3 regions of the Cereibacter azotoformans genome follow, and region 3 is predicted to be linked to each of the others. Evidence: riboswitches for the same ligand, from Rfam matches in the RefSeq annotation. Region 3 holds a riboswitch; each other region holds the start of a gene.

Region 1 (3,243 bases), on a different replicon from region 3:
GCCGGGGGCTGCAGGTCGCGCCGTTCAAGGCGCAGAACATGTCGAACAACGCCGCGGTGACCGTGGACGGAGGCGAGATCGGCCGGGCGCAGGCCCTGCAGGCTCGCGCGGCGGGGCTGGCGCCCACCACCGACATGAACCCGGTGCTGCTGAAGCCCGACAGCGACGTGACCGCGCAGCTGGTGGTGCAGGGCCGGGTCGAGGGGCGGCTTTCCGCGGCCGACTACCAGCGGCTGAAGCCCGCCCTGTTGCCGCGGGTGGTGGAAAGCCTGAACCGGCTCTGCGAGGGCCGCGATCTGGTGCTGATCGAGGGCGCGGGCAGCGGGGCCGAGCGCTATCTGCGCCCGCAGGACATCTCGAACATGGGGCTGGCCTCGGCCGCCGACCTGCCGGCGGTGCTGCTGGCCGATGACTCGCGCGGTGGCGTCACGGCGGCGGTGCTGGGGCATCATCTCCTGTGGACCGCGGCCGAGCGGGCGCGTGTGGCAGGGGTGATCGTGAACAAGTTCCGCGGCGATCCGGCGATCTTCGCACCCGCTGCCGCCGACATCCGGCAGGCGACCGGCTGGCAGGTTCTGGGTCTCGTGCGATGGTCCGAGGCCGCCCGCGCCCTTCCGGCCGAGGATTCGCTGGCGCTGGATCAGGCGCGGCAGCCCGGCCGCGGTCTGGTGATCGCGGTGCCCGAGATCCCGCGGCTGGCCAATGCCTGCGACCTCGACCCGCTGGCGGCCGAGCCGGGGGTGGATCTGCACTGGGTGCGCCCCGGCCATCCGCTGCCCGCCGAGGCCGCCGTGGTGGTCCTGCCGGGCGCGAAATCCACGCGCGCCGCGCTGGAAGCCTTGCGGGCCGAGGGCTGGGACATCGACATCCGCGCCCATCACCGCCGCGGCGGCCGGGTGGTCGGGATCTGCGCAGGCTTCCAGATGCTGGGCCGGCGCGTCACGGACCCCGACGGGATCGAGGGCCCGCCGGGCGAGACCGAGGGCCTGGGCCTGCTGGACATCGACACCGTGATCGGCCCGGCCAAGCGGCTCTGCGAGATCACCGCGACAGACGCGATCAGCGGAACGCGGGTGACCGGCTACGAGATGCACATGGGGGTGACCACGGGCGCAGGCCTCGCCCGCCCGTGGCTGAGCCCGGACGGCCGACCCGAGGGCGCGCTGTCGCCGGACGGCCGGGTGATGGGCAGCTACCTGCACGGCATCTTCGGCGCGGGGGCCTTCCGCGCCCGGTGGCTTCAGGCCATGGGCGGCGCCGGATCGGCCGGGGACCACGCCGCGCGGATAGAGACCGCGCTTGATCGGCTGGCCGACGGGATCGAGGCGGACCTCGATCTCGATGCGCTGCTGAGGCTGGCGCACTAGGCCACCGGGGCGCTTCGGCCGCGGCATACCCGGCGCACCTCGCGGCGTCAGCCCTCGCGGTGGCGGCGATGTGCCTCGGCCACGGCCTCGGTCGCACCCTCGGCCGGACGGGGCCGCGGTGTCGGCGGGTCGGTCTGCGGCTGGCCCGACCAGGGCTGCGGGAATTCCAGCCACTTCTGGATAAAGTTCCACGACTGCTGGTAGCCGTCATGCGGCAGGGTACAGGCCGAGCAGTCCTTGCGCACCAGCCCGTTGCGGTCGGTATAGATCTCATACGGCCCGGGGCAGTCGTAGGCGATCAGCGGGCAGTAGCAGAACAGGCAGTTGAACGCGCGCTTCACCCCCGGATGGCAGGGCAGGAACGGGCAGTCGCGGTTGGTGAAGCCCTTGAAGGCCTCAGGGTTGTGTCTTTCGGCTCCATGGCCACTCCTTCGGTCGCTTGACCGGAAGGCGGAAGGGTGGCTGATCCCGGCGCGAGCGCACGGGCCCATGCCTCCGGGCCCGCCGCCCGGGATGGTCGTCAAGGCCCGGCAGGTCTCCTGGCTCGCGGCTCGGACGCCGGCTGCCCCTTCCCGGCCCATGGGGCCAGTGGCATGGCAGATGGCTCGCCGCTCACAGTTGCGGGGGCAGCGCCGGAGTTGCACCGGCTTCCCTCTTCGCCCGCGGGATCACCGCGGGAACCAGGGCACCGCGACGATGCGGCGGGGGGCCGGTTCTGTCAACCGGGGCCTCGACGCCTTCGCTTTCCGGTTGACAGCCTGCGCGCTGCTCGGGGATGACAGGTGCGTGATCGGTTCACCCGGGCGTTGCTGTGTCCCGAGGATTAAAAGGGAACGCGGCGCGCCCACCTGGGCAAGGCCGCGGGGCCGTGTCCCAAGGCTTGGTGTAGGAGGCCGGGCGCGGAGCCCTCGGCGTAGCGCAGCGCGCGGCCGGTGGTTCCGGTGGGGGCCATCGCCGGTCTTCGGTAGAGGTTCGGGTTGCAAGACCTGGAACCACCACGAGGGTGAGGCGGACCGTGGCGCCAGTGGCGCCGCGTAAGCCGCCGAACGATGACCGACGACAGAATGGCGCTGCTGGAGTTGATTGAAAAGCAGGCCGATACGGACCTTGTCCGCGAGATGCTGGCCTTCGCGGCCGACCGGATCATGGAACTGGAGGTGGAGTTGCGCACCGGCGCCGCCAAGGGTGCTCGCTCACCGCTGCGGGAGGCGCAGCGCAACGGCTACCGGGAACGGGATTGGGACACGAGGGCGGGCCGGATCGCGCTGGAGATCCCGAAGCTTCGGAAGGGAAGCTACCTGCCCAGCTTCCTGGAGCCGCGCCGGACGGCCGAGAAGGCCTTGGTGGCGGTGTTCCAGGGTGAGGAGGATCAGCGGGCCTTCCAGTGGAAGGACCGCCCGACGAACGATGTCCATGGCGTCTCGACGCGGTCGGTGGACGACCTCGTCAAGGCCATGGGCGCGGGCGGCATGTCCAAGAGCCAGGTCAGCCGGCTTTGCAGCGAGATCGACGAGCGGGTGAACGCGTTCCTCTCCCGGCCGCTCGAGGGCGCATGGCCCTATCTCTGGCTCGACGCGACCTATGTGAAGGTGCGCGAGGGCGGGCGGATCGTCAGCCGTGCCGTTATAATCGCCGTGGCGGTGAACGAGGATGGCAAGCGCGAGGTGCTGGGCGTGACCACCGGCTCCTCGGAGGCCGAGACGTTCTGGACCGAGTTTCTGCGCAGCCTCGCCGACCGCGGTCTGCGCGGAGTGAAGCTGGTGATCGCCGACGACCACAAGGGCTTGCGCGCGTTCGTCGGGTCGACCGTCCACCGGACGGTCGCCTGATCCTCCTCACCTCGCCGCGTCTTCAACGCCACCCATCAGCGGTGCCG
Region 2 (3,243 bases), on a different replicon from region 3:
CGCCAGCAGCTCGGCCCGGCGGTAGCCCAGATGCAGCCGCCGCCGCTCGAAGCTGGTGACGAGGCCGAGGAGGCCCGTCATCGTGTGGCGGGTGCCCGAGGCATCCACCAGCGCCTCGCCCAGCACCATGCAGCCGCCGCATTCGCCATGCACGGGGCGGCTTTCGGCGTGGCGGGAAAGGCCCACGCGGAAGGTCGTGGCGGCAGCAAGGCGGCCGGCGTGCAGCTCGGGATAGCCGCCGGGCAGCCAGACCAGATCGGCCTCGGCGCCCGCGTCCATCGCCCAGCCGTCGAGGTTGCAGGACGGCCGCCCCGCCGCCACCCGATGAAAGGCCGGGTCGATGTAGTCCGGCCCGTTCTTGAAGGGCTGCACCGCCAGCCCCGTCTCGCTGAACGCCCGCAAAAGCCCCAGCGTCACCGTGGTCTTGCCCACACCCGAACCGGGCGCGGCGATCATCAGCCCCGGCGGCAGCGGGCCGGGTTGCAATGCACCGGCCTCGCCCGCCGAGGGTATCCCGTCCTTCCGCATCCGAACCTTCCCGTGTCGGAGGAACGACGCGCGACGGCGGCGAGAGCCGGAAACCGGAACCCGTCGCCGGAACACCCCGTCCGGTCAGCTTCATGTGGCTGGCAGGTCTCCCGGCTTGCGGATCCCGGGCGTCTGCCCGACGGGCACCCCGCCTTCCCGGCCCTTGCAGGGCCAGTGGCATCGGGGCGACCTCTCCGTTCACGGTCGCGGGGGCGGCTGCGCCAACGGCCCTTGCAGACCGCATCGCATTCCCTTTTCACCCGCCGAGGCGGGCACCAGCCCGACGCTGCTGCGCTTCGAAATTGTCGATGTCAAATGGACGGATTGCCGCGGATCCAGGGCGCACATTTGACCGTACGATACCTGAACGGTCGGCGGCAGCCGCGCATCCGGTGCCGGCAACCTGCTGTGGACATTGCGCGTGCGGCATGAGAATCTCGTGCTGATGGTGTTCGGCTCTCGCGAGTCGGATGAAAAGGGAATGCGGTGCGCCCTGCCGGGCAAGGCCGCAGCTGCCCCCGCAACTGTGAGCGGCGAGCGAGACCGGAAAAGCCACTGGGCTCTGGCCCGGGAAGGACCGGCCGAGCGGTGACCCGCGAGCCAGGAGACCTGCCATCTCCGGTGCCTTCGCGCACCGCAGTCACCTCAACCCGGGCGGGGCGCCCTGGGGCGGAGACCGCGATGAGCCTGACGCCACACCCGCGATCACCGTTGTCGACCAGCGCTCCGCCACCTGCGCGGAGGGCGCATCGTTGCTCGAACTGACAATCCATCAACTTCATGCCGATGTCCCGCCCGAACGGGCGCGCGAACTTGCGATGCTCGGCTACATGCAGTGGCTCGGCGGACTGCCGGCCGGTGCAAGCTACGTCGCCGAGGCTTGCCGGGCACTGGCCAAGGCTGCGCCCTTCGTTGCCACGGCACCGGGCGTGCAGGCGTTCTGCACCATTCTCGCCCTGTCGATCGCAAGGCCGCTGGCGCCGCTGGATCTCGCGCTTCCCGCCTCACGCCGTCGCGGCGGCGCGCGGATGCGCCGTGCGGCGCTCTGATGGCAGAACCTCGAGGGACACTCGAGGGACAGAGGAAGCCAGCCGCGCCAGCCTGACAAGTCTCGGCTGCGCCCGCAGCGGCGAGGAGATCGGCCTCTGGGCGGCGCCTCGGAGGCCGAGCGAGCGGCGATCTGAAACGCGCTGCCGGCGAGGTGCGACGCGCTCGGGATCGCCTGCCGGCGCCTGCCGCTGGGAGCGCAGGAGATCCGTGACTTCCCGGCTTGCCGGCGTGCTTCGCCCGCGCGACCGCCAGCATCGGCTCGGAGAAGTCGAGCGCAGTCACGTCGTGGCCAAGGTCGTGGACCAGCCGCGTCACTTCGCCGGTACCGCAGGCCAGTTCCAGCACTCGTGCGGGCGCGGGACCGAGGTGGTCACGCATCGGCTGCGCCCAGGCGTGCGCCTCCGGTCCCGGCGCGATGCGATGGCCGAAGGCGAGGTCGAAGGTCGCCGACCGCCGCGACCAGTAGTCCCTTATGTCCTCGACGAGGTCATGGTTCGCCTTCATTCTTCCCCCTGTGCGAGGATCGCCTCGAACCGGTCCCGCGCGCGCGCCGGCAGGTCGTCGGGCAGCACCGGGGCGGGCGCCTCGCCCACCTCGATCAGCATGACCATCCCCATGGCGAAATGCGGGCTGCACTTGATGCCGTAGACCCCGGGCACGTTCACCGTCACGGTGAAGTCCTCGTTGATCCGCGACTTGAACGGCTCGGCGCCGTCGGGGATCATGCCGTCGATGGTGGCGGCGTTGTGGCTGGGCTGGGCGGGAAGGAATCGCACGGCGTCGCCCGGCGCGAGGCTCAGCCGGTCGGGTTCGTAGATCATCGGCCCACGGTCGTTGCGGTTGAACATGCGGACCTCGTGGGTCTCGGCCCAGGCCGGAGAGGCGAGAAGGGCGGCGAACAGCAGGGCTGCGGGTGTCATCGGGTCAATCCTCGAGGCAGCGGAAACGGAAGTGGGTCGTGGCGTCCGCGGGATCGAGGAGCGCCGTGGCGCGGACGCGGAAGATGTCGGCGAGGCGCGCGGGCGTGAGCACTTCGGCGGGCGGGCCGCAGGCGGCGAGGCGTCCGCCCTCCATCACCGCTAGCCGGTCGCAGCCCATCGCCTGGTTCAGGTCATGGAGCGCCATCACCACCGTCACCGGCAGCCGGCTGACGAGGCGCAGGAGCGACAGCTGGTGGTGGATGTCGAGATGGTTGGTCGGCTCGTCCAGCATCAGGAGCCGCGGCCGCTGCGCCAGCGCGCGGGCGATCTGCACCCGCTGCCGCTCGCCGCCGGAAAGGGTGGACCAGCGGCGCCGGCCCATCGCGGTGAGGCCGACGACGCGAAGCGCCTCGTCCACGATGGCGGTATCCTGCGGCCCGAACGGCGCCAGCGCCGAAAGCCAGGGTGTGCGGCCCAGTTCCACCACATCGCGCACCGTGAGAGCCTCGGAGGTCTCGGCGATCTGCTCGACGAAGGCGATCGCCCTTGCGACGTCGCGACGGCTCAGGGTGTTCAGGGGAATGCCGTCCAGATGCACCGCTCCCTCGGGCCGGGGCGCGAGACCGGCCATCAGCCGCAGCAGCGTGGACTTTCCCGAGCCGTTCGGCCCGATCAGGCCGAAGGTCTCGCCCGGCACGATCTCGAGCGAGACGCCCGCGACGATGGTCTGCCTGCCCGCGCGCCA
Region 3 (3,243 bases):
GCCCGCGGGGGCAGGGGGGGCATCGGGTAGGGCACCCGGTTGATCCCCGTCGAGAGGTCGAGCCAGTCCGCCGCCGCGCCGCCGAAGAGCGCCGCCGCGCTGTCAAGGTTGCCGCCGTGGTCGCGCATGTTCCCTCCTCAGGCCCCGCCGATGCGGAAGCGGGTGATGCGGGAAAAGCCGGCCGCCTGCAATGCCCCCCCCGCGGCGGGCGGGACGGCGCCGGGGGGGAAGATCAGGGCCCGCGCCGGGCCCGTGTGCCCGATGGCCCAGCCGAGCGCTCCGAGCCGGGCAGCCAGGGCCTCGGTGGGATCGTCGGCCGGCCCCCTCAGCGCGAGGCAGCGGCGGGCCGAGAGGGTCGCAAGGCGCGCGAGGCCGGGAAGGTCGGCCGTGGCCCACCCCGCCACGAGGTCGGCGATGTCGGGGAAGGACAGATCCGCCGGATCCGTTCGCTGGGACGCGCCGAAGAAGCCGCCGACCAGATCCATCCGCGGCAGGGGGCGCAGGTCGGCCAGCACGCGCCCCTCGCGCGAGGCCCAGAGGAGCCGTTCCGGCCGCTCGAACATCAGCGGATCGCTGGCCCCTTCCGAAGCGAGGCAGGCGCGCGCGAGGGTGCCGGTATCGGTGACACCCGCCGCCCGGAGGATCGCCACGCGGGCCGCGGTCGAGGCCCCCGCGCCGCCTCCGGGCGGCAGGTCGAGCACGAGGCGGAAGCGCCCTTCCGCTCCTTCGGCCGCGGCCAGCAACCGGCGCAGGGCAGGCAGGGTGAGCATCCGCGCGCCCGGCTGTTCGAGGGCGAGCGGGCCGGGCCTGCGAACCGCCTCGGCCCGGAGCGCAGGGCAGGGCAGCGTCACGAGCGCCAGCGGCCCCGAAGGGCCGAGCCGGCCCTGCAGGAACTCGCCCAGATGGCCCGCGACCTGCGCGAACCCTTCGGCCGCATCCGCCTCTACCCTCGTCTCGATCAATGGAGGGCCGCCTCCGGCTGCAGGCCCGTCCGCGAGGGGCGCGCGGGTGCCGAGGCGAGGACCATGGCCGCCGGCTCGGCCGGAAGCGCGCCCGCGAAGGAGCCGCCGCCCTCGAGCATCTCGGCCAGCCGCACGAGCCCCGGCGACCAGTCGCCGGGCTCGAGATCGCAGAAGAGTTGCAGCCCGCCCGTCGTCAGCCGGAACAGCGCCGTGCAGGGACGGCTGCATCCGGTCAGGCGCACGCAGCCCTGCATCTCGAAGTCGGGCCCCATCAGGCCCTCGGTCGAGCGGGCGGAGTCCGCCAGATGCTCGATCACCGACAGGCCGCTGAGGCAGGGTTGGTGCCGGTGTCGGCACTGGGTCAGGCTGTAGGTCCGTCCGTTCCGCGTCACGATCATCGCGCCCTCCGCGCATCTTGGGGACGGGCAGGCGGAGGGGCGGCGCAGGCGCACGCACCCTGCGCCCGGGACACCCCGCCCGGCTGTTACAGGTCCGATGACGGCAGGTCTCCTGACTCGCGGGTCTCGGCTTGTCCCGCCCTTCCCGGCCTGTCCGGGGCCAGTGGGCATGATGGGACGCGCTCGCCGCCTACAGTTGCGGGGGCAGTCGCGGCTTGGGGCCGAACAGGCCCGCACCGCATTCCCTCTTCGCCCGGGGCTGCCCCCGGGAACCGTCCCGCGCACCATCGGCCTTTCCCGTGCCACGCGCAAGGCCCGCGCGGTCGCAGCCCGCTAGAGTTCGATGTCCAGCGTCACCGGGAAATGATCCGAGGCGGCAAGAAGCGCCTCCTGCAGTTCTGGGATGCGGAAGCAGTTGGGATCGTTCAGCGGATGCCAGATCCGCCAGCGCGGTCCCTTTTCGGCCAGATCGGGCGAGATCATGATGAAATCGAGCAGCGCCTCGAAATACTGGTCCTCGGGCGCGAGCCAGAAGCGCGCCGAACTCGGCTGGACGCCGACCCGCTGGGTCAGGGCCATGCGCGCATGCGGCTCGTGGAGGCGCAACTCCGGCGGCTCGTCGAGGCCGAGCACGATTTCGACCCCCGAATGGCCGAACAGCTTTTCGTACTCGTCCAGCCCCGGCCCGTCGTTGAAGTCGCCCATCACCATCACGCTCTGGTGCCGGGCCAGCAACGCGGCCACCCGCCTGCGGATCCAGACACATTCCGCGAGCTGCTGGCGGCGGTTCTGGATGGCGATGCGGACCTCTTCGGCGCCGTTGCGCGCGCCGCGCCCGGCCTTGGACTTGGCGTGGACGCCGATCAACCGCAGCGCATGTCCATCGGCGCGCACCGCCAGTTCCAGAGGCGGCTTGGAGAACCGGATCGCCTCGGGCGCGGCATCCACGTCGATGTCGAAGCGGAAGATCCCGTCGAACCGCGGCGCCTTGGGGCTGGCCTGCGGGTCATGCCGCGCCTCGATCCGCGACGGATCGAACAGAAGCGCGATCTCCTGATCGGTCTCGTTGGCAAAGCCCATGATCGCCTGCGAGGCGCGAAGCTCGAAGGTGCGGGCGAAGGTCTCGAGCGCCTTGACGGTCGAGCGCCGCCGCCCGTGGTTCGGCGCCTCGATCACCATGATCGCATCGGCATCGAGGGCGGTGAAGACGATGCCGAGCGACTCGATCTGGTTCCGGCGGGTGATCTCGTAGCGTCCCGAGAGTTCGTTGTCGGCCAGAAGCCGCCCGCGGTCGTCAAAGAGCGCGTTGAACCACTCGACGTTGTAGGTCGCGATGCGCAGCCGCTGTCCCATTCACGCCGCCTGCTTCGCGCTGATCTCCTCCCAGGCGCGGTTGATGTCGATCAGCCGCCGCTCGGCCAGCTTCACCGCCTCTTCCGGGACGCCGCGCGCCACCATCCGGTCCGGGTGGCAGTCGCGGACGGCGCGCTTCCAGGCCGACCGGATCTCGGTCAGCGGCGCATCGTGCCCCACGCCCAGCACGTCGTAGGGATCGCGCGGCGCGTCGCCGACAAAGCGGGCGCGCAGCGCGCGGAAGCAGCGGTCGCTCAACCCGAAGATCCGGGCCACCTCGGACAGGAAGGCATCCTCGTCCGGGTGATAATGGCCGTCCGCCACCGCGATGTGAAAGAGCCCCTCGGCCAGATCGGTGAGGATCTGGTCGTCGTCGCGGAACATGCGCTTGATCTTGCGGGCATAGGCATCGAACCCGGCCACATCCTGCCGCGCGAGGTTGAAGACGCGGGCCGCGTTGGCCTCTTCGCCGGGCGGGATCGCAAAGATCTGGCGGAAGGCGGCCACCTCGTCGCGCGTCACCTGCCCGT

The links. Region 3 has a riboswitch for cobalamin ahead of LV780_RS01755 (hypothetical protein). Riboswitches for the same ligand answer to the same signal wherever they lie in the genome.
Region 1: another riboswitch for cobalamin. It lies ahead of LV780_RS20975 (cysteine-rich small domain-containing protein); the one in region 3 lies ahead of LV780_RS01755 (hypothetical protein).
Region 2: another riboswitch for cobalamin. It lies ahead of LV780_RS20995 (hypothetical protein); the one in region 3 lies ahead of LV780_RS01755 (hypothetical protein).

What each region holds. Positions count from the first base shown of each region.
Region 1 is NZ_CP090024.1:26,980-30,222, reverse strand. Features, by position in the region: gene LV780_RS20980 (cobyric acid synthase) at 1-1,367, shown strand, start outside; partial or broken gene LV780_RS20975 (cysteine-rich small domain-containing protein) at 1,415-1,788, opposite strand; cobalamin riboswitch at 1,880-2,067, opposite strand; partial or broken gene LV780_RS20970 (IS256 family transposase) at 2,417-3,243, shown strand, end outside.
Region 2 is NZ_CP090024.1:32,052-35,294, forward strand. Features, by position in the region: gene LV780_RS20990 (nucleotide-binding protein) at 1-528, opposite strand, end outside; cobalamin riboswitch at 612-823, opposite strand; cobalamin riboswitch at 958-1,159, shown strand; gene LV780_RS20995 (hypothetical protein) at 1,281-1,577, shown strand; partial or broken gene LV780_RS21000 (methyltransferase domain-containing protein) at 1,801-2,082, opposite strand; gene LV780_RS21005 (pseudoazurin) at 2,079-2,498, opposite strand; gene LV780_RS21010 (ABC transporter ATP-binding protein) at 2,503-3,243, opposite strand, start outside.
Region 3 is NZ_CP090021.1:352,475-355,717, forward strand. Features, by position in the region: gene cobD (threonine-phosphate decarboxylase CobD) at 1-128, opposite strand, end outside; gene LV780_RS01750 (propanediol utilization protein) at 138-962, opposite strand; gene LV780_RS01755 (hypothetical protein) at 959-1,360, opposite strand; cobalamin riboswitch at 1,446-1,652, opposite strand; gene LV780_RS01760 (endonuclease/exonuclease/phosphatase family protein) at 1,694-2,713, opposite strand; gene LV780_RS01765 (molecular chaperone DjiA) at 2,714-3,243, opposite strand, start outside.